2 regions of the Pengzhenrongella sp. genome follow, and region 2 is predicted to be linked to the other one. Evidence: riboswitches for the same ligand, from Rfam matches in the RefSeq annotation. Region 2 holds a riboswitch; the other holds the start of a gene.

Region 1 (11,027 bases), on a different contig from region 2:
GTGCCTGGGTGCGCCGGCCGATGTACCGCACGACCTCCACCGGGTCGAGGATCACCAGGCCTGCCTGGACGAGCTCGTCGAGCTGGGGCAGGAACGCGCGCACGCGCTCCTCGGTGTCCACGATCACGACGGCGACGGGCAGGTGCTCGCTCACGCTGAGCATGCGCGTGGTGTGGATGTGGTGGGACGCCCCGAAGCCCTCGAACCCGCGGAACACCGCCGCTCCCGCGAGGCCCGCGGCGTGCGCGCGGTGCACGATCTCGCTGTACAGGGGCTTGTGGTGCCACTGGTCGGCCTCACCGATGTAGACCGTCAGCCGCAGCGCCTTGTCCTCGGGATTCATGCGCGTCCTCTCCTGGGCCTTCTTCGAGTAGGCAGACGGGTGAGCAGCCTCGCCGCGACGACACCGACCTGGACGGCGACCAGCGCCGCGGCGAGCGTGCCGAACAGGTACCCCAGCGCGAGGCCCGGGTTGCCTGCGGAGATCAGCTGCTGGGTGTCGACGGTGTAGGTCGAGAACGTCGTGAACCCGCCGAGGATCCCGACCCCGAGGAAGGGCCGGATCAACCGGTGCGGGTGGCCGGCGAGCTCGGTGAGCACCACCATCAGGGCGCCGATCAGCAGGCACCCGGTCACGTTGATGGCGAACGTGGTCCACGGGAAGCCGCCCGGCGGGTGCGGCCATGCGGTGCTCACGGCGTAGCGGGCGATCGCCCCGAGCGCCCCGCCGACGGCGATCGTGAGCGCGACGTCCCAGACCGGCGGGCGCGTCGCGGAGCGTCGGCGGATGGCGTAGCGGTCCTGCAGGGACGCGGTGGCGGGCACCTCGACGACTGGGTCGTTCACTGGTCCGCGACCTCCCGTTCCGTCGACGTCGTGCGGGGTCGGATCAATCCCGCCGCGAGCACCGCGGCGACCATCAGGGCCGCCGCGTACCCGAAGGCGAGCGTCGGGGACACCACCGCCCACAGCAACCCGACGATCAGGGATGCGCCCAGACCCCCCATCGACTGGACCAGTCCGAGCACGCCGTACCCGTTGCCGCGCAGGTGGTCGGGCAGCATCAGTGCCACGACGGTCGACTCGGCCGTCTCGGCGAACCCGATGCCGGCCCCGGCGAGCAGGAAGGCGCCCAGGATCACCGGCCAGGCGTGGGAGCCCCACGCGAAGAGACCGTAACCCGCGACGTAGCTCACGCACCCGATGGCGAACACCCGGCGCGGGTTCGTGCGGTCCGCGAGGTGTCCCCCGGCAAGCGCTCCGAGGGTCGCGGCGCCGTTGTGCGCCGCGTAGAGCAGGATCGCGACGCCGGTCGCGGCCGCGAGACTGCGCCCGCCGGAATGCAGCAGGTCGGTCGCGCGCAGGATCAGCAGGGTGGTCGCGACGTTGCCCACCTCGAACAGCGCGACCGGGGCGAGCGCGCGCGCGAGCCCCGCCCGGCGCAGCTCGCGCAGGTTGAACGAGAGCGTGCGCCGCCCCTCGACGGGCGCCACGGTCCGGCGGGCCTCGCGGGCCGCGACCGTGATCGCGACCGCCGCGAAGATCCCCGGGATGAACGCGAGCAGGATCGTGTGTCGGATCCCCACCACCCCCACGAGGGCGGCCGCGAGCAGCGGTCCGACGATCGCGCCGGCGTTGTCACCGGCCCGCTCGACGCCCGACGCCCGGCCGTACGCCTCGCGCGGCACCAGGGAGATCAGCAGCGTGTCCCGCGCCGGGGAGCGGATCCCGCGGGACATCCAGGCGAGCGCCCGCAGGCCGGCGACCTGCCACACCGCGGTCGTCAGCCCGATGGCCGACGTCGCGAGCGCCGTGACCAGGTACCCGCCCGAGGCGAGCTTCCCGCGCCGGGCGGGGTCGTTCGACAGCGGTCCCCCGGCGAGCTTGCTCAGGCCGATCAGTCCGTCCGAGATGCCCTCGATGGCCCCCAGGACCCCCGGCCCGGTGTGCAGCGTGGAACTCAGGAAGGTCGGCAGGACGCTGGTGGCGACCTCGTGACCGGCGTCGGAGAAGAACGAGGCCGCGCCGATCGCGCCGACCCCGCGGGTGAACCACCGGGGTTTGGCCGTGCCTGATTCCGCAGGTGGGCGCGACCTCATTCAGCAAGCCCGTACGGCAGGTCGGTGCTTGCGGCGATCTCCAGCAGACGGTTGTACTTCGCCACGCGTTCGCCACGCGCCGGTGCGCCGGACTTGAGCTGCCCGCAGCCGGTCGCCACGGTCAGGTCGGCAATGAAGCTGTCCGCGGTCTCCCCGGACCGGTGGGACACCATCTGGGTGTAGCCGGCCTCGCGGCACAGCCGCATCGCCTCGAGGGTCTCGGTGACGGTGCCGATCTGGTTGAGCTTGATCAGCGCCGAGTTGCCGACCTTGCGCTCGATCGCCTCGGTGATGATCGCGGGATTGGTGACGAAGATGTCGTCCCCGACGATCTGCGTCGTGCCGCCCAGCCGTTCGGTGAGGGCGACCCAGCCGTCCCAGTCACCCTCCGCGAGCCCGTCCTCGATCGACCAGACCGGGTAGTCGGCGACCATCGCGGCATACCGCTCGGTCATGTCCGCGCTGCTGAGGGACTCCCCGGCGACGTGGTAGGCGCCATCGGAGTAAAACTCGCTCGCCGCGGGGTCGAGCGCGATCGCGACGCCGCCGCGGCCCGCGCTGTACCCCGCACCCTCGATCGCCTGGACCAGCAGGGCCAGCACGTCCTCCGGGCGGGTGATATCGGGGGCGAACCCGCCCTCGTCGCCGAGGCCGGTGGCGAATCCCGCGGCCTGGAGCAGTCCGCGCAGCTTCGCGTACACCGCGGCTCCGGCTCGCACCGCCTCGGCCATCGAGGGCGCCCCGATCGGGGCGATCATGAACTCCTGGAAGTCCAGCGAGTTGGGTGCGTGCGCCCCGCCGTTGAGCACGTTGAAGTGCGGCACGGGCAGTCGGGGCGCGACCCCGCCGGGGGTCAGGGACTCGTAGAGCTCGCCTCCGGTTGCCAGCGCGCGGGCGAGCGCCATGGACACCCCGACGGTGGCGTTGGCGCCGAGCCGCGCTTTGATGCCGGTCCCGTCGGCGTCGGACATCGCGGCGTCGACCTGTGCGAGGGAGGACCAGGCACGAGCTGCGAGCAGGTCCTTCAGCTCACCGTTGACGTTCGCGACCGCGCCCGTCACGCCCTTGCCGCCGTACCGGGTCAGATCGCCGTCGCGCAGCTCGACCGCTTCCCGCGTGCCGGTCGAGGCTCCGGACGGCACCCCGGCGCGACCCGTCGCGCCGGAGCCGAGCCGGACGTCCACCTGCACCGTCGGGTTGCCGCGCGAGTCCAGGATCTCCAACGCATGCAGGTCCGTGATCGAGAATTCTTCGGTGCCGCTCATCAGGTTCTCCCCCATCTGAGGAGGCTGGGCTGTCGCGGGATCACGGCAGTCTCCACCCTCGTGCCTCGTGAAAAGACCAGGGACCGTTGGCGGCACTCGTGCCGCGGTTGAAGGTGAGCCCCACCACCGTGATCCGACCAGCCTAGCGTCGCGCTCAGCCCCAGATGGGGTTCCAGGTGCCCGCCGCCATGGCCGCGAGGATCGCGGCGGCGGACGCCAGGACCCCGCCGGCGTAGACCCAGACGTCGATCCGCGAGTAGGTGCTCGCCCGCGCCCAGGTGCGCTGCGCGCCCCCGAAGCCGCGCGCCTCCATGGTGACCGCCAGCCGGGTCGCGCGGCGGATCGCCTGGACCAGCAGCGCGAGCCCCTGGGAGGCCTCGGCGCCCAGCCGCGCCCACCACCCGCCGTGCGAGCCGGCCCCGCGGGCCCGGCGGGCCATCCCGAGGGTGCGCCACTCCTCCATCAGCAGCCCGACCAGGCGCATCGCGGCCAGCGCACCGAGCACGAACCGGTGCGGCAGGCGGAGCTTCTGGGCGAGGCCGTCGGCGAGGTCGGTCGGATCGGTGCAGGTCAGCACCATGACGCCCGGCAGCGCGATCGCCAGTCCGCGCAGCAGGATCGCGACGCCGGCCGTGATCGAGTCGGCGCTGAAGGTGACGATGGCGAGGTCCAGCACCGTGCCGCCGCCGTCGGGCGCGAGCAGGGCGGTGCTGTACCCGCCCATCACGGCCGCCGCCAGGATCGGCCAGCCGCGGCGGATCAGCATCGCGTAGGTCAGCCCGGTCAGCGGGAGCACGGCCAGCTCGAACGCCAGCGCGACGGTGGCCGAGACCCAGTCCACGGTGAGCACGAGGGCGATGGTGAGCGCGAACGCGGCGGCGAGCTTCGCGATCGGGTTGGCGCGGGCCAGGCGCGCGGTGTCGTGGATCCGGGTGGTCATGCGCGGCCGCCGCTCGTCGTCGCCGCGTCCAGCTGCGGGGCGGGCGGGCCCAGGTGCAGGCCGGTCCCGCCGAGCGCGGCGGTGAACTCGGTGTCGTGCGTGACCGAGACGACGGCGCTGCCGGCGTCGAGCAGGTCGATCAGCAGGGACGCCAGCTCGGCCCAGGTGTTCGCATCCTGGCCGAAGGTCGGTTCGTCCAGCACGAGCACCGCGGGGCTGGTCGCGAGGACCGTCGCGACCGACAGTCGCCGCTTCTCCCCGCCGGACAGGGTGAACGGATTGACGTCGACGAGGTGGGCCAGGTGCAGCCGCTCGAGCAGCTCGTCGATCCGGCTCGTGACCTCGGCGCTGTCCGGCGGGGATACCCGGCTGCGGCGGGCGGACGCCTTGGCGACCTGGCGCGGGCCGAACGCCAGCTCGTCGTACACGCGGTGCGTGACGAACTGGTGCTCGGGCTCCTGGAAGACGGTGCCGATACGCGCGATGAGCTCGGCCGAGCTCCAGGCGGCGGGGCTCGAGCCGACCGTGCCCCCGGCGGTCCCAGCCGCGGCGGGGCTGTGGGCGCGCAGCGCGCCGGTGGCGGCCAGCGAGCCCGCATGCACGGGCAGCAGCCCGCCGAGGGTCAGCGCGAGGGTGGACTTTCCGGCGCCGTTGTTCCCGGTCACGGTCAGCGCCTCGCCGGCCCGCACGACGGCGTCGATGCCCGACGCCGCGGGGAGGGGGGCCGGGCGCCGTCGTCGGGCCTGCTCGCGCGAGACGGCGAGGTCGGTCGCGGTCAGCAGCACCGGCGGCTCACCCGGCCTCGACGCGCGCACCCGGGTCGGCGGCACGTAGCCGGGCACCCAGACCCCGGCGCCGACCAGGGCCGCACGCGCGCGGGTGAGCACGTCGGCGGGCGTTCCGTCGATCAGCACGCCGCCGGACGGCGTGAGCACGACGATCCGGTCCACGACATCGGCCCAGACCGCGACCCGGTGTTCGACAACGACCAGCGTCGCGCCGGTCGCGTCCAGGGTCCGCACCACGGCGTCCCGGACCTCGAGCACGCCGGCCGGGTCGAGGTTGGCGGTCGGTTCGTCGAGCAGCAGCGCGCCCGGTCGCATGGCCAGGATCCCGGCCAGCGCGAGGCGCTGCTTCTGCCCGCCGGACAGGTCCGACGTCGGGTGGTCCAGCGGCAGGTCGAGGCCGACGGCGGCGAGCGCGGCGGTCACCCGCGGCCAGATCTCCGCGGGCGGCACGCAGAGGTTCTCGGCGCCGAACGCGACGTCGTCGCCGACCCGGGACAGCACGACCTGGGTCTCGGGATCCTGCTGCATGAGGCCGACCCGGCCGCGCTGGGCCGCGGCCGGCTCGCCGTCGACCAGCAGGCGGCCGGACTCGGCGTGGTCCACGTCGTCGCCCAGCACGCCCGCGATCGCGTGCAGCAGGGTGGACTTACCGGCGCCGGACGGACCGAGCAGCAGCACGCGCTCCCCGGGCTCGATCCGCAGCTCGAGGTCGTGCACAGCCTTGACGGGACGTCCGGAGTGCTGCCAGCCCCAGCCGGACGCGGTGATCGTGGCCGGCCGGAGGATGCCCGCGCCGTACCCGGAGCGCGGGGAGAGCATTCAGACGACCGATTCGGAGGCGGCCTTGCGCGAGGCGAGCCCGGAGAGCACGCCCGTGCGGCCGAGAGCGCGCACAGCGAGCCAGGAGAGCAGCCCCGCGATGACCGTGCCGGAGATGGTCGTGAAGACGACGTAGACCTGCTGCCACTGGGCGGCCCACGCGACGTTGTAGAGCAGGTTCTCGCTGACCCCCATCGCGAGCCCGGCGAAGGCGCCGGCGAGCAGCGCGACCGGCAGGTTCCAGCGGCGGTAGCGCAACGCGGCGAACCCGAGCTCGGCGGCGGCGCCCTGAATCAGCCCGGAGATCACGACGGTCCAGCCGAAGTGGGTGCCGAGGAAGCCCTCGACGATCGCTGCGAGCAGCTCGCAGTACAGGGCGGCGCCGGGCTTGCGAATGATCAGCCCGCCGAGCACGCCCGCGATCAGCCATCCGCCGCCGTACAGCCCGGAGAGCGGCGGGAAGGCCACGGCCGCGGCGGCGACGCCCGCGTAGCCCGCGGACCAGCCCCAGAAGATCACCCCGACGGCGACGGACACGACGGACGCGACGACGATGTCCACGACGCGCCAGCGGGAGGCGGGCAACGCGCGTGCTGCTTGCGGGACGGACGTGCTCATCAGATTCCTCCTGGGTTCAGGAGGGGAGAGTTCCAACCGGCGGCTGGATCTCTAAGAACTCGACTCCCCTACGCCGGTACTAACCGGATCAGGTTCGAGGGTCTGCGGCGGACCGCACTCTCAGCTCCGACCGCGAGATCTGCGGTTGGCGCTCCCCTGTCGTACAACTCTTGCGCTCGCCATCGTACGACGATTCCCGGCAGGCTGCTGCACCGATGTGGGCGGTTGGTGGTGCCGCGGGAGCGGTGACGTAGGGTTTCCGACCGACGCGGGGTGCCGTGCTTTGCGCGGGGCGAGAGCACACCCGTTGCACCTGATCTAGTTCGTACTAGCGAAGGGAACGTCGCGGATGTCCGCACCTTCCAGCACCAGCCGTTCGAGCACGTTCACGATTTCCCCGGCCGACGTCGGTTCCGCGCTCGCGGACCTGCGCGAACGCGCGCCGCTCGTGCAGTGCATCACCAACATCGTGGTGGCGCAGTGGACGGCGAACCTGCTGCTCGCGGCGGGCGCCAACCCCGCGATGGTCGACAACGCCCACGAGGCCGGCCCGTTCGCCGCCGTCGCCGACGGGCTGCTGGTGAACCTGGGCACGCCGTACGACGACACGGCCACCGCGATGCAGCGGGCGGTCGACTCCGCGACCGGCGCGGGGACGCCGTGGGTCCTGGACCCGGTCGCCGTCGGTCCGCTCGAGTGGCGCACCCGCATCGCGCTGGACCTGCTGACCGGGTCGGCTCCGGCGATCATCCGCGGGAACGCCTCGGAGATCCTGGCGCTCGTCGGCGGGTCCGGGGGCAAGGGCGTCGAGAGCCGGCACACGCCGGAGGCGGCGCTCTCGGCGGCGCGCTCGCTCGCTCGGACGCACTCGACCGTGGTCGCGATCAGCGGCGTGGTGGACCACCTCACCGACGGTGAGCGCGTGGTGCGCGTGCACAACGGCGAGGTGCTGCTGACGAAGGTGACCGGGGTCGGCTGCGCGCTGGGTGCGCTGATGGCGGGGTTCTGCGGGGTGCTCGACGACCCCCTGCTCGCTGCCGTCGCCGCCACCGGCACCCTCACTGTCGCGGCGGAGGCTGCCGCGGTCGTCGCGCACGGGCCTGGGTCGTTCGCCGTCGCCCTGCTCGACGAGCTCGCGGCGCTGACCCCGGAGGACCTGGCCGACCGGGTCCGGCTGTCCTGACGACGGTGTCCCGCGCACCGTTGGACCTGTCCTTGTACCTCGTGACGGACACCGCGATGTGCGGCCCGCTCGGCGTGCCGGCCACGGTCGCGGCGGCCGTCGCCGCTGGCGTCACGTGCGTCCAGCTGCGCGATCCCGCCGCCGACGACGACGATTTCGTCGCGCAGGGCCGCCTGGTGCGGGCCGCCCTGGCCGATACCGGGGTCGCCCTGCTGATCAACGACCGCGTGCATCTCGTGGCCGCGATCGGCGCCGACGGCGCGCACGTCGGCCAGGGCGACCTCGACCTCGCCGGGTGCCGGGCGATCCTCGGCGACGACGCGTACCTCGGGCTCTCCGTGCAGGATCCGGCGCACGTGGCGGCGGCGTTGGAGCACGGCGTCGGCGCGGTCGACTACCTCGGCGTCGGACCGGTGTGGGGCACCGCGAGCAAGCCCGACCACGCCCCGCCGGGCGGCGTCGAGCGGCTGCGCGCGGTGCGCGCGCTGAGCCCGTGGCCCTGCGTCGCGATCGGCGGCATCGGGATCGACCGGGTCGAGCAGGTGCGGGCGAGCGGCGTGGCTGGCATCGCCGTGATCAGCGCGATCTGCGGCCAGGGCGACGTCGGCGCCGCGACGGCCGGCTTGCGGCGGGCGTGGGACGGGAACGACGAGTGGCGGGCGGCGCCGACCTCGACCTCGACCTCGACCTCGACGTGAGCCGACCCCCGGTTGCCCTGACCATCGCGGGCAGCGACCCGTCAGGCGGCGCCGGGATCCAGGCCGACCTCAAGACGTTCTCGGCACTCGGGGTCTACGGCACGGCCGTGCTCACCGCACTGACCGCGCAGAGCACCCAGGGCGTGACCGGCATCCACGTGGTCCCGCCCCAGTTCGTCCGCGACCAGCTCGACACCCTGCTCGCCGACGTGCGCGTCGACGCCATCAAGATCGGCATGCTCGCCGGCGCACCGACCATCGAGGCCGTGACGGCGTTCCTGCGGGAACGCTCCGGCAGGAGCGAGCGTGGCGCCGGCGATCGACCCGTCGTCGTCGACCCGGACCCGATCGTCGTCCTGGACCCGGTGATGGTCTCCACCAGCGGCTCCCGCCTGCTCGCCGACGACGCCGTCGACGCCATGCGCGAGCTCCTGCCGTACGCGTCTGTCGTCACCCCCAACCTTCCCGAGGCGGCCGTGCTGCTCGGGGTCGATCCGGCTCGGGACACCGACATGATGCGAGCCCAGGCCCACGCCCTGCGCGACCTCGGCGCACGCCGCCTGCTCCTCAAGGGCGGCCACCTCACCGGCGCCGACGCCACCGATCTCTGGCTCGACGACGACGGCGAGCGGCTCCTGCACGCCCGGCGGGTGCCCACGCGCAACACGCACGGCACCGGATGTTCCCTGTCCTCGGCGATCGCCGCGCTGGTGCCCCAGCGCGCGTCGTGGCTCGAGGCGGTGACGGATGCCAAGGCGTGGCTCACTGGCGCGTTGGCGTCCGCGGACCGCCTGGACATCGGCGCCGGTCCCGGTCCGGTGCATCACTTCTACCGAGTCTGGAACAACTGACGCTGCACTGGGTCCCCCTCGCGGCGGACACCTGGATTCGATGCCGGACCAGTAGGCGGCTCGGCCGGTGTCTGCGGCGTCCTGTTCGACCTCCACGACACCTGCGGCGAGCCGGAAGATCGCGGGGTCGGGGTCCCGAGCGCATCCCGACCCGGCTGGCAACAACCCCAATCACCAACACCGACCCCACCGGCTCATCGACGCGGGGGGCTGGTGGACCATTGGCGGTGCCGTCCTCGGCGTCACTCTCGTCGCTGCATGGTGTGAATCGGGTCACGATACTGGTAGTGACCGTTGATCAAGTGGTCTGTATTCCTCGGGTTTTGCTCAGCCGATCGCGCCCTGAGCGACCGTCTCGATGTCCTCGTCGAGGTCGAGCGGCACGTCTACGGCCGGGGACGCGACCGGCGCGGAGGGACGCACGGTTGCGCCCCATTCAAGACCCGGCCTTGGCCTGTGGGTCCTGCCTGACCCGCGAGCACCCCCTCCCGTAGGCGATCAGAACCCAGGCACCGCGCTCCGGGCTCAAGGGCGCTGGAGGAAGGACTCGACCTTGGCCGGGTCGCGCTCCACGAGGTCGCCGAGGACCTCGTCGGCCTTGGTCAGCAGGGCCGGGTCGAGGACGACGCCGGCAGCGGTCACGTTGTCCTTCAGCTGCTCGGGGCGGGAGGCGCCCACGATCGCCGCGGCGACGTTCTGGTTCTGCAGCACCCACGCAATTGCGAACGCCGCCATCGACAGCCCGGCCTCGTCCGCGAGCGGGCGCAGGTCTTGGACCCGCTCGAGCACGTCAGGCTGCAGGTAGTTCTGGTCGGTCTTGAGCTCGCCACCGTCGGTGGTGAAGCGCGAGGCCGCCGGCGCCGGAGCCCCGGGTGCGTACTTCCCGCTGAGCACACCCTGGGCGAGCGGGGACCACACGATCTGGCTGAGGCCGAGCTCTTCGCTGACCGGCACGACCTCCGACTCGATCACGCGCCAGAGCAGGTTGTACTGCGGCTGGTTGGAGACCAGGGGGATCCCCAGATCCTTGGCCAACGCGGCGCCGGTCCGGATCTCCTCGACGGTCCACTCGGAGACTCCGATGTAGTGGGCCTTGCCGGCGCGCACGATGTCCGCGAACGCCTGCATGGTCACCTCGAGCGGCGTCTCGTAGTCGTAGCGGTGCGCCTGGTAGAGGTCGACGTGGTCGGTGCGCAGACGACGGAGCGAGCCGTTGACGGACTCGATGATGTGCTTGCGCGAGAGGCCGCGGTCGTTCTTGCCCTCGCCGGTCGGGAAGTAGACCTTGGTGAAGATCTCGACGCTCTCCCGCCGCACGCCCTCCAGTGCCTCGCCCAGCGCCGACTCAGCCCGGGTGCCCGCGTAAGCGTCTGCCGTGTCGAACGTCGTGATGCCGAGGTCGAGGGCGGTGCGCACGCACGACGTGGCTGCGTCCTGGTCGATCTGCTCGCCGTGGGTGGTCCAGTTGCCATAGGCGATGGCGCTCACGTACATGCCGGAGCGGCCGAGCTTGCGGTACTGCATGGTGTCCTCTTCCTTGGGGGTTGTGGGTCGGTCGGACGACGTTTCAGCGGGAGTCTGCGCGCAGGTGGCGAGGCGGGGCGGTGGTGCCACGCACCACGAGGCGAGGCGCGATGCGGCCGATGGCGGGCGATGCTCCCGCGAGCGACGTCACCAGCGCCTCAGCGGCCAGCCGGCCCTGCTCGGCGACGCCGTGGTCGATGGTGGTGAGGTCGACCGTGGCCGCCAGCTCATGGTTGTCGTAG
Region 2 (11,027 bases):
CAGGCCCCAGTCGTCCACACCGCAGTTGTTGCTGACGACCTCGAGGTCGCGGACCCCGGCGGCGAGCACCGCCTCGATCAGCGCGATCGGGTTGCCGCACAGCCCGAACCCGCCCACGGCCACGCTCGCCCCGTCCAGGAGGTCGGCGATCGCCGCTCTCGCCGACGGGACAACCTTGTCGATGCCGGCCATGGGTTTCTCCTCCGCGCGTGATCGCCGGTCGCGGACCCCTGTGGCGGGCGTGTGCGGACCGCGGGCGCTCGACGCGCCGTGCGAACCTCGACGGCAACGACAGCGGTGCGACGTGTTCAATGTCGAGGCTATCCAGACGGCCGGGCGGGCGCGATGTGGTTGGCGAACATCATGGTCCGCGCAAGCGCATGGCTGCGGCACACGGATCGCGGCTCGTGCGACAGCGCTGTCAGTGCGCGGGCGAAGCCGGGTCGACGTCGTCGATCCAGGCCAGTAGGCCGCCCGCAAGGTGCGCGACGTCCGCGAAGCCGGCCGCCCGCAACGCCCGGACGGCCACCTCGGAGCGCGCTCCGCTCTGGCAGTGCGCGATGATCGGGGTGTCCCGTGGCAAGGCCGCGAGCGCGGAGCCGTCGAGGATCCCGCCGAGCGGCACCGACCGCGAACCGGCGATCGAAGCGAGGTGGCGCTCCGCCGCCTCGCGGACGTCGATCAGCACGAGGCGCTTGCCGTCCGTGTCGACCTCTCCGTCTACGTCGCGGTTCGCGCCCTTGAACCCGTTGCCGTTCCCGTTCGCGTCCCCGTTCGCTTTCCCGTTCGCTTTCGCGTCCCCGTTCGCGTTCCCGTCCCGCTTGGCGAGCCGGTCTGCGAGCTCGCGCGGGCTCACGGTGGGAATCCCGTCCGCCACGGCCCGGGCCCCCGGGTTCGCGGTCCGCACTGGTTGGCGGGCCCCGCCGTGCGGACCCCCGCCGTCGTCGTCGGGCATCTCCCCGCACGCGCTCCGCAACGGGTCAGACCGCAGGGTGAGCTCGGACCAGCGGGCGGTCAGCGCGTCGAGCATGAGCACGCGGCCGAGCAGCGGCTCCCCGATGCCGGTGATGAGTTTGACCGCCTCGGTCGCCATGATCGAACCGACCTGACCACACAGGGCGCCGAGCACCCCGCCGGTCGCACAGGACGGCACGCTTCCCTCCGCGGGCGCGGCCGGAAACAGGTCCCGCAGCTCGACCGGCGCGACCCCGCTGCCCGGAGGTGGCCGGCCCCAGAAGACCGACACCTGGGCGTCGAAGCGGAGCACCGAACCCCACACCTCGGGGAGACCGGCGCGGACGCACGCATCGTTGACCAGGTAGCGCGTCGGGAAGTTGTCCGTGCCGTCGATCACCAGGTCGTAGCCGCCCAGCACGCCGTCGACGTTCTCGGCGGTGAGTCGTTCGCGGTGCACGACGACGTCGAGCTCGGGGTCCACCGCGAGCATCGCGTCGCGCGCACTGTCGACCTTCGCCCGCCCGACGTCGTCCTGCCCGTGGATGACCTGTCGCTGCAGGTTCGTGAGCTCGACGGTGTCGAAGTCGACGATGCCGATCCGCCCGACGCCCGCCGCGGCCAGGTAGAGCAGGACGGGCGCGCCAAGGCCGCCGGCGCCGACGACGCACACCCGGGCGTTGCGCAGCCGCCGCTGCCCGACGTCGCCCAGCTGCGGCAGCAGGAGGTGGCGGGAGTACCGCTCGAGCTCGGTCGCGGTCAACGGTGGACCGGGCTCGACCAGAGCGGGGACTGGCGTGCGCCCGGTCATCCCGCCACCGCCGCGGGAGTTCCCACGCCGAGCGCGGCCAGCAGCGCAGCGACGTTGCGCCCCGGGTCCTGCGCGGCCATGACCGAACCCATCACGGCCACGCCGTCGGCGCCGGCGTCGAGGAACGATCCGGCATTGTGCTCATCGACGCCGCCGAGCGCGAACACGGCCGGCGGCACCGAGCGGGCATGACGGGCGGCAGCCAGCAGGTCCCCGAACCCGGCGACGCCGAGCGCGGGTCCGTACCCGGGCTTGGACCGGGTCGGGGCAACCGGCGAGAGGGTGACGTAGTCGCAGCCCTCATCGGCCGCGCGCAGCAGCTCGTCGAGCGAGTGGGTCGACCGCCCGAGCAGGCCGGGTCGGGCGGCCGGGGCCGGATCGGTCGCGCGCAGGTGCAGGCCGGCGAACGGAGCGGTTGCCAATGGCGCCGCCGAGGCCAGGAGCAATACGCCGCCAACGGGTGCGAGCATCGCCTGCACCTGCTCGGCGAGCCGGGCCCGTTCGGCGTTCGGCAGGTCGCGCTCGCGCAGCACGACGGCCCGCGCACCGGCCGCGATCGCCTCCCGCAGAGTGCCGATCAGGTCTCGCCCAGGCGGCACCAGGCTGCGGTCGGTCAGCACGAGAAGCGGCGGCAGGGTCCGGATCGGGGAACCACTGAGCGCGGTCATTCGCGGACCACGCCCTCGGTCGGCGAGGACGCGCGCCCACCGCGCCGCACGGGGATCCGTCCCGCGGTCCGGGCCAGCCTGCCGCCGAGCACGGCGTGCTTCATCGCGGTGGCCATCGCCACGGGGTCCTCCGCGCGGGTCACCGCGCTCGCGATCAGGACCGCGTCGCAGCCGAGCTCCATGGCCAGCGCGGCGTCGGACGCGGTACCGATCCCGGCGTCCAGGACGACGGGCACGTCGACCGCATCGCAGATCATCTCGATCGCGTGCGGGTTGCGGATGCCCAGGCCGCTGCCGATCGGCGAGCCGAGCGGCATGACCGCCGCGCAGCCGAGGTCGGCGAGGCGGCGGGCAAGCACCGGGTCGTCGTTCGTGTACGGCAGCACGGTGAAACCGTCGTCGACCAGGCGCTCCGCGGCCTCGAGCAGACCGACGGCGTCGGGCAGCAGGCTCTGGTCGTCGGCGATGACCTCGAGCTTGACCCACGAGGTGCCGAGCAGCTCGCGGGCCAGCTGCGCCACTAGGATCGCGTCGCGCGCCGTGTAGCAACCGGCCGTGTTGGGCAGCAGGCGCACCCCGCAGCGGTTCAGCACCTCCAGGACGCTGTCGCCCGCGGTCATCGAGACCCGCCGGATCGCCACAGTGACGAGCGCCGACTCCGACGCGCGGACGGCGCCCTCCAGGGTCGTCAGGCTGGTCGCCCCGCCGGTGCCGAGCAGGAGCCGCGAGGACAGCGGCTCACCGGCGATCACCAGCTGGTCGTGCGGAGTCGTCGCTGTAGCGGTCTCGGTTGTGAGGTCAGTCGCGCCGGTCGGGTCGGTCGCGCCCGGCGCGCCGGTCGTCTCAGTCGTCGCGGTCATATCAGCCGCCCGGAAGAGCGGTGACGACCTCGACCCGAGCGCCCGGGACGACGCGGGTCTGCGCCCACACCGACCGCGGGACGACCTGGCTGTTCATCGCCAGCGCAATCCCGCTGTCGGGCAGCGCGAAGACCGCGACGAGCTGGTCCAGGGTGGTCTCGTCCGCAATCTCGCGGGCCGAGCCGTTGAGCGTGATGGTCATCAGCGACCTTCCGTGACGGGGTTCAGGGGGCGTGCAAAACGTGTTGGCGTGAATGGTTCGACGAGGCCGGGCAGAGGCAGGCCGGCCAGGAGCCGGCTCACCGCCTCGCTGGTCGCGGGCGCGAGAAGGACGCCGCCGCGCGCGTGTCCGGTAGCCATGAGCAGTCCAGGCATCGGGGTGGAACCGATCAGCGGCCCGTTGTCGGGCGTGCCGGGCCGGCAGCGGGCGAGTGCCTCGACCAGCTCGAGCTCGGCGACCTCGGGCACGACCTCGATCGCGGCGCGCAGCAGCTGGTGCACCGCGCCGGCGGTCACCCTCAGGTCCGGCCCGACCTCCTCGCTGGTGGCGCCGACGACGAGCTCGCCGTCGCCGCGCGGCACGAGGTAGACCTGCTGCCCGTGCACCGTCGCGCGGATGGTCCGCGCCAGCAGGTTCGCGGCGCCGCCCAGCCGCAGGACCTGGCCCTTGACCGGGCGGACCGCCGGACGCACGGCCTCCGGCAGCCCCGGCACCTGCGCCGAGTCCGCGCCCGCGGCGAGGACGACGACGTCGGCCCCGTGCACCGGAGCCGGCTCGCCCGCCACGACGCGGCGGACCCCCACGACCGTCCCGCCGTCGACGACGAGACCGACCCGATGACGATGGAACCGGACCCCGGCCCGCTCAGCTGCCACCACGAGCGCCCGCACGGTCCGCCGGTTGTCGACGCTGTGGTCGCCCGGCACGTGCAGCGCCGACCTGGTCCGCGGCGAGAGCGCGGGTTCCAGGGTGCGTGCCTCGCGCGAGGTCAGCCTGCGGTGCTCGAGGTCGCTGCGCGCAAGCAGGTCCGCGACCCGCGAGAGAGCCAGGGCGTCGTCGGCGTCGAAGCCGACGAGCAGCGAACCCTCCTGCCGCAGCCCGACGTCGACGCCCGACTCACGGGTCAGCCGGTCCGCGAACTCGGGCCACGCGGCCGCGGACGCCAGACCGAGCGCGAGCAGCTCCGGCTCCTGGTAGGCCGCCTCACTCACCGGCGCGAGCATCCCCGCCGCCGCGTGCGACGCCCCGCGACCCGGCTCGTCGTCGTGCACCTCGACCGCGAACCCGTCGCGGGCGAGGGTCCACGCGATGCTGAGCCCGATCACCCCGCCGCCGACGACGGCGACCCGGCGTCCGGCGTCGAACGGGGGGTTGCTGGACGTGCCGGTGGGATGTGACATCGCGCTCCCTGAGCTCCCTGCGCCGGCATGATCCGGATCAGGTATGGACGGTCGGGGCTGCGTCAGCCCCCTCTCAGCCCGGTGCGCCGGACCCCCGTGAAGGACCGGCCCACCATAGGGGCACGCGCGCCGGAACGCGCAGACCGTCCGTGTTGGACGCCACGTCCGGTGTTCCGTCTCCGTTTGAGCGTGCTGCTCGCCAGCTAGTTGTCAGGTGGCGCACTCGTCTATCGACTTCAGTCTCCGCCAGTCGTCTCCCGAAGTTCTCCGCCTGCTTCTCCCGTTGCTTCTCGAGCTGCGCCGCCTGCTCATCGCGCTGGGCCACTTGTTCACCCCGGGTGAGCCCCTCGTTACCCCCCGGGACCCCGCGTAGCAGCCCCGATACGGCTCCCCGCATCTTCTCCGTCCACAATGTCCGCTCAGCGGGATCGCAGGACGCGTTGCGACAGCTCACTTGAGGCATGAAATCCGCTCAGTCGCAACCCCTCCGGAAATCATGAAATCCTTCACCTCGCAAATCAGCCAGAGGACACAAAATTGTTCAGTCCGCAAATCCGGCAGAGGCATATGGTCCGTTCGACCGCAACAGTTTTGACAAGAAACTTTAGGATTGACAGCGCCGCGGAGTTTGCCTACGGTCTAGTCGTCCAGGTTCTCGCCGATCGATATCCGAAGGTGTTCATGACCATTCCTCCGACATTGCCGAAATTCAGGCAGCAGTCGATTCTTGCCGTTCTTATGTTGTGTTCGCTGCTGATTTGGCTGGACAATACCGTCCTGAGTACTACGCTGGAGACCCTTGCAGACCCGGTCCGTGGACTGGGGGCCAATCCCGGTCAGCTGCAATGGGCGACCGGTTCGTACACTCTGACCTTCGCCACATTGATGTTCACTGCAGGCGCATTGGGCGATCGCTTCGGTCATCGGACTGTGTTTTCCATTGGGTTGGTGATCTTCGCCGGATCCTCGCTGTGGGCGGCGTACGCGAGCGATGCGGGTCAGCTGATTGCAACTCGAGCTGCGATGGGGGTGGGCAGCGCGCTGATCACGCCCGCCATGTTGGCTATCCTAATGTGGACCCTTACTGGCCCCGCGCGGGCTGCCGCGATCGGCATCTTCTCGACGTCGGCCGGTGTCGGAATGGCTGCCGGCCCAGTGCTGGCGGGGTTCCTGCTCGATCATTTCTGGTGGGGCTCGGTCTTTCTGATCAATGTCCCGGTCGCGGCCTTGGCGCTGGTCGGGCTCGCCGTGCTGGTTCCGAATTTCCGCAGCCCCACTCTGCGGCCACTGGACCCCGCTGGAATGTTGCTGTCGATCGGCGGGCTCGTGGCGTTGGCCTACGGGCTGATCCGGGCGGGGCAGGTGGCTGTGTGGAGTCGAACCGATGTCTGGGCGCCGATCGTTGTCGGTCTGGTTCTGCTGGCCGTCTTCGTACTCGTAGAACTGCGCGTCAAGGTGCCCAGCTTTGATCCGAGACTGCTCGCGCAACGCACATTCGGTGGCGGCAATGTGGCGCTCGGACTGCTGCTCTTTGCTGTGGCCGCCATCACCTTCTATAACGCGTTCTACCTGCAAGGCGCGCTCGGATTCTCGCCGATGAAGGCGGGCTTGGCCAATATCCCGACCGCATTCGGCGCGCTCGCGGGGGCACCCCTCGGCTCGCGTCTGGTTCGCCGCGTGTCGCTACGCTCTGTCGCCGTGCCGGCGCTAACCGTGGCTGCGCTGACCATGGGCGGGTACGGGTTCCTCGGACTGCAAACTCCACTCGTCTGGATTGAGATCCTGTTGTTGATACAGGGTCTCTCGATCGGCATGGTGATCGGCCCCGTTACGGCCGCATTGATCAGCAACCTGCCGTTGGAACAGGCCGGTGCAGGATCGGCCGTCACCAACACCGTGCGACAAACCGGCAGCGTGTTCGGAATCGCAGTAGGCGGCACGATCATGTCGATCGCGTACCGACGCGCGATCGAACCTTCGCTGGAGGGTGCACCCGGTTCGATGCAGGATCAGGCACGAGTTTCCGCCGAACTGGCCCGCCACGTCGCCATCGCTATCCACCGGCCCACTCTTGCTCAGGCTGCTGATAATGCATTTATCCATGCTATGCACGTCGGCGCGGGCTGGATCGCGGTCATCACACTCCTCGGAGCAGCTGTGCTGCTGATTACCTTGCCTGCTGTCGGAGAGAAGAAGGGGCCGATACCGGAGCCGGACCACGAAGAGGCCCGCAGTTCCGAGGCCACGGCCGCCCAGGCCGATGTGGGCAGCCACTGATAGTCAAGCCACGTACCTCCTCGACCGGGGCCAGTTTTGGGAAGGATGTGTGCGCTCGGCGAGCCAAATCTTCCCAAAACCGGACTGCCCAGGCCTGCGCGCGGGCTCGGCGGACTTCGGTGCCGGGCTTTTGAGAAGAATGTGTGCGTCTGGCGCACCAAACCTTCCCAAAACTGGGTCGCTCCGGTCGCAACTTGAACCCGCGGACGGTCGAAGTTCCACTACTGCCGCGGTGTGGGATTTCGCTGACCAGCGCGGTAATTGAGGCGAATCCGGCGGGGTCCAAGCCTGGCCAGATGGGCGCCTGGGTGAACAGGCGACCTCCGACAACCACGCCAAGGTACGAATGGGTCTGGCTGCGTTGGACGCACTCAGCTCATCCGAGGAGAGTGACGACTGATGACCAAAATCGTCGAGGTAACTTCGAACCAGGTGTACGCCGCCAAGCTCATCATCAAGCGTTCGGCCATCTCGGGGAAGCCTGTGTCCCCGGCCGTGATCGCCATCGCGAACGCAAGACGAGCCCCGCGACGAAGCAAGGCGACGGAACCAACTGCGACCGAACCAACCACGCCGAGCTAACTCGAGCGCGCTGGCCATGTGGCGAGCGGACACCGCACCCGCCCGAACTGCATGGTCGCTGCACACGGATCGCCGCCCGCCCCGGCAATAGCGTGGCGCGCCATGAGCACCATGGACGCCGTCGTCCCCGCCCCGCGCACCGGCCTGTTCGACCTGACCGGACGCCGGGCCCTGGTGACCGGGGCCGGCAGCGGCATCGGCGCCGCGTGCGCGCGTCGCCTCGTCGCCGCAGGTGCGCAGGTGATCGCGGTCGACGTCGCCGAGACCGCCCTGAAGCAGCTCGCCGCGGAGGTCGACCACGTCACCGCGCACGTCTGCGACCTGGCCGACCTGTCCAGCGTCGACGACCTGCCCGCCGACATCGACATCCTGGTCAACAACGCCGGCGTGCAGCACGTCGCCCCCGTGCACGAGTTCCCGCCGGAACGGTTCTCGTTCATCCTGCGTCTGATGCTCGAGTCCCCGTTCCTGCTCGCGCGACGCGTCCTGCCGCACATGTACTCGGGCGGCTGGGGCCGGATCGTGAACATCTCCAGCGCGCACGGACTGCGCGCTAGCCCCTACAAGTCCGCGTACGTGTCCGCGAAGCACGGGCTGGAGGGTCTCAGCAAGGTGCTCGCGCTGGAGGGCGCGGCCCACGGCGTGACCAGCAACTGCGTGAACCCGGCCTACGTCCGCACCGCGCTGGTCGAGCGTCAGCTCGAGGCGCAGGCCGCGGCGCACGGGGTCGACGTCGCGACCGTGCTGACCTCGGTCCTGCTCAAGCCGGTCGCCGTCAAGCGCCTGATCGAGCCCTGGGAGGTCGCCGAGCTGGTCGCGTACCTCTGCGGCCCCGGGTCCGCGTCCATCACCGGCGCGGCGTTCCCGGTGGACGGCGGATGGACGGCGCACTGAGCGGCGATGGCAGGATCAGAGCCGTGCCCCAGACCGCCCTGGAACTGCTGCGACTGCTCGCTGAAGATGCACCCGCCGAGGTCCTCGAGCGCCAGGCGGCCGAGATCGAGGCCGCCTCCCCCGGAGCAGGGGCGGCCGCGAGGCCCCTCGCGCTGCGGGTGCGCGCCGTGCTCGACGCACGACGGCGGCGCGAGGCCGAGCTCAGCGCGCTCGTCGACACGGCCCGCGAGCTTGCCTCGATGCGCGACACCGGGGGCGTGCTGGACGCGATCGTGCGACGGGCCCGCGCGCTGCTTGGCACCGATGTCTCCTACCTGACGCTGCACGACCCACAGGTCGGCGACACCTACATGCGGGCCACCGACGGCTCGGTCTCGCCCACCTTCCAGACCCTGCGCCTGCCGCTGGGCGCCGGCCTCGGGGGCCTGGTGGCCCAGACCCGGCGACCGTACTGGACGGCGGACTACTTCGCCGACGACCGGTTCGAGCACACCCGCGGCATCGACCACGGGGTCGCCGACGAGGGCGTCGTGGCGATCTGTGGCGTGCCGCTGCTCGTGGACGACGCGTTCGTGGGGGTGCTGTTCGCCTCGAACCGCACCCCGCGGCCGTTCGCGCACGAGGACGTCTCGCTGCTGGTGTCCCTCGCCGCCCTCGCCGCCGTATCGATCGTGCAGGCCAGGGCCGCGGCCGAGACGCACGACGCCCTGAACGCGCTGTCCGCGGCGTACGAGACGGTGCGCCGGCAGGCCGCCGCCGCCGAGCGAGCGGCGACGGCGCACGACCGGTTCGCGCAGATCGTGCTCGCCGGTGGCGGCGTCGACGACATCGCCTCGGCCCTCGCCGAGCTGCTCGGCGGCTGGGTGGTGGTGCTGGACGCGGCCGGGCACCGGACGGCGGCCCACGGCGCGCAGCCGCCGGCCCTGTCCGGGCCGATCGACCCGCTCGCCACGAGCATGGCGGTGCGCGCGTCCGACGGCTCGGGGCGCCTGGCCGAGTCCGGCAAGATCTGGGCGGCCGCCGTGGCCGCCGCGGGCGACCGGATGGGCACCCTCGTGCTGGGCGGCCGCGAGGCGCTCGACGCCGGCGACCAGCGGATGGTCGAGCGGGCGGCGGTCGTCACGGCGCTGCTGCTGCTCTTTCGCCAGCAGGCGTCCGACGCCGAGCAGCGGGTCCGGACTGACCTGCTGGCCGACCTGCTCGCCCCCGGCGACGGCTCCGGCGACGGCTCCGGGAACCAGACCGAGGCCCTGCTCGCGCGGGCCCGGCTGCTCGGGCTCGACCTCACCGAACCGCACGTCCTGGCGGTCTGCCAGCCCGGACCGGGTCAGTCCCGCCGCAGCCTGGTGCTCGCGGCCGCCTCGGCGCTGTCGTCCGGGGTGCACAGCGGGAGCGGCCCGGCGGGCCTGGTCGGCGCGCACGCCGGGGACGTCGTCGCGCTGGTCCCGGGCGACGACGCGTCCGCCGTCGCGACCCGCCTGGCGGCGCGCCTGGGCCGCTCCGGGACGCCGGTCACGGTCGGGGCGGCCGGGCCGATCACCCCGGCGCGCGGGCTTCGCTCGGCGTACCAGGAGGCCGTGCGCACCTCGCAGGCCCTGATCTCGCTCGGCACGCCGGGGCGCGGGGCGTCCGCGGCCGACCTCGGGTTCGCCGGCCTTGTCGTGGGCGGCTCCCCCGACGTGAGCAGCTACGTGACCGCGGTCCTTGGCCCGCTGCTGGACTACGACGCCCGGCGTCGCAGCGACCTGATCGGCACGATCGCGGCGTACTTCGACTCCGGCACCAGCCCGAGCCGGGCGGCGAGCACGCTGCACGTCCACGTGAACACCGTCGCCCAGCGCCTCGAACGGGTCGCGGCACTGCTCGGCGCCGACTGGACCAGCCCCGCGCGAGCCCTCGAGGTGCAGCTCGCGCTGCGGCTGCACCGGCTGAGCGGACCGCGCTAGGCGCCGTCGTCCCTTGTGTGCAACGCATCACATCCCGGGCCCGAAGCCGACAGATGAGGTTAGCCTTTCATAAGACACCTCGGGCTGCGGGCCCGAACCCGGGTCGCCCACAGCCATGAAGGAGCCTCGAGTCATGATCGTCTGCCACTGCGCCGTCGTGACCGATCGCGACGTCACCGAGGCGATCGACGCGGGCGCCGACACGCTCGCCAAGGTATGTATGGCCACGTCAGCGGGCCGGCAGTGCGGGGGGTGCATCTTCACGCTCAAGGCGCTGCTGTGCCAACATGGAACGACGACGCCGAGTCCGGCAACGACGCCCTCGGCCCCAGCCTGGGAGGCCGTCCATGCAGCCCGTCAGTCCCCGCGTAGTGGAATTGCTCAATGACGCTCTGACCTTCGAACTGACCGTCACCAACACCTATTTCCTGCACGCGCGAATGCTCGACAACTGGGGGCTGAGCCGCCTGGGCAAGGTGTTCTTCGATCTGTCCATCGAGGAGATGCGCGACGCCGACGAGCTCATCAACCGCATCCTGCTGTTCGACGGGCACCCCAACGTGCAGCGCCTGCATCCGATCGTCGTCGGCGAGGACGCGCTCGAGATGCTGAACCTGGCCGCGGCCAGCGAGCG

The links. A riboswitch is a leader RNA that binds a small molecule or an ion and turns the genes downstream of it on or off. The one in region 2 is predicted to bind thiamine pyrophosphate.
Region 1: it holds a riboswitch for thiamine pyrophosphate, as region 2 does, so the genes downstream of both, VIM26_RS09570 (ECF transporter S component) here and thiO (glycine oxidase ThiO) in region 2, are expected to answer to the same signal.

The regions. Positions count from the first base shown of each region.
Region 1 covers NZ_DATCNW010000166.1:2,751-13,777, forward strand. Annotated here, with positions in the region: gene VIM26_RS09540 (DUF190 domain-containing protein) at 1-343, opposite strand, end outside; gene crcB (fluoride efflux transporter CrcB) at 340-846, opposite strand; gene VIM26_RS09550 (MFS transporter) at 843-2,099, opposite strand; gene eno (phosphopyruvate hydratase) at 2,096-3,364, opposite strand; gene VIM26_RS09560 (energy-coupling factor transporter transmembrane component T) at 3,519-4,304, opposite strand; gene VIM26_RS09565 (ABC transporter ATP-binding protein) at 4,301-5,911, opposite strand; gene VIM26_RS09570 (ECF transporter S component) at 5,912-6,529, opposite strand; TPP riboswitch at 6,577-6,697, opposite strand; gene thiM (hydroxyethylthiazole kinase) at 6,879-7,712, shown strand; gene thiE (thiamine phosphate synthase) at 7,718-8,410, shown strand; gene thiD (bifunctional hydroxymethylpyrimidine kinase/phosphomethylpyrimidine kinase) at 8,365-9,261, shown strand; gene VIM26_RS09590 (aldo/keto reductase family protein) at 9,787-10,785, opposite strand; gene VIM26_RS09595 (LacI family DNA-binding transcriptional regulator) at 10,829-11,027, opposite strand, start outside.
Region 2 covers NZ_DATCNW010000402.1:5,693-16,719, reverse strand. Annotated here, with positions in the region: gene VIM26_RS22855 (CoA transferase subunit A) at 1-192, opposite strand, end outside; gene moeB (molybdopterin-synthase adenylyltransferase MoeB) at 422-1,765, opposite strand; gene VIM26_RS22845 (thiamine phosphate synthase) at 1,762-2,433, opposite strand; gene VIM26_RS22840 (thiazole synthase) at 2,430-3,293, opposite strand; gene thiS (sulfur carrier protein ThiS) at 3,295-3,495, opposite strand; gene thiO (glycine oxidase ThiO) at 3,495-4,694, opposite strand; TPP riboswitch at 4,689-4,802, opposite strand; gene VIM26_RS22825 (MFS transporter) at 5,376-6,971, shown strand; gene VIM26_RS22820 (3-hydroxybutyrate dehydrogenase) at 7,656-8,447, shown strand; gene VIM26_RS22815 (helix-turn-helix domain-containing protein) at 8,471-10,393, shown strand; gene VIM26_RS22810 ((2Fe-2S)-binding protein) at 10,509-10,781, shown strand; gene bfr (bacterioferritin) at 10,681-11,027, shown strand, end outside.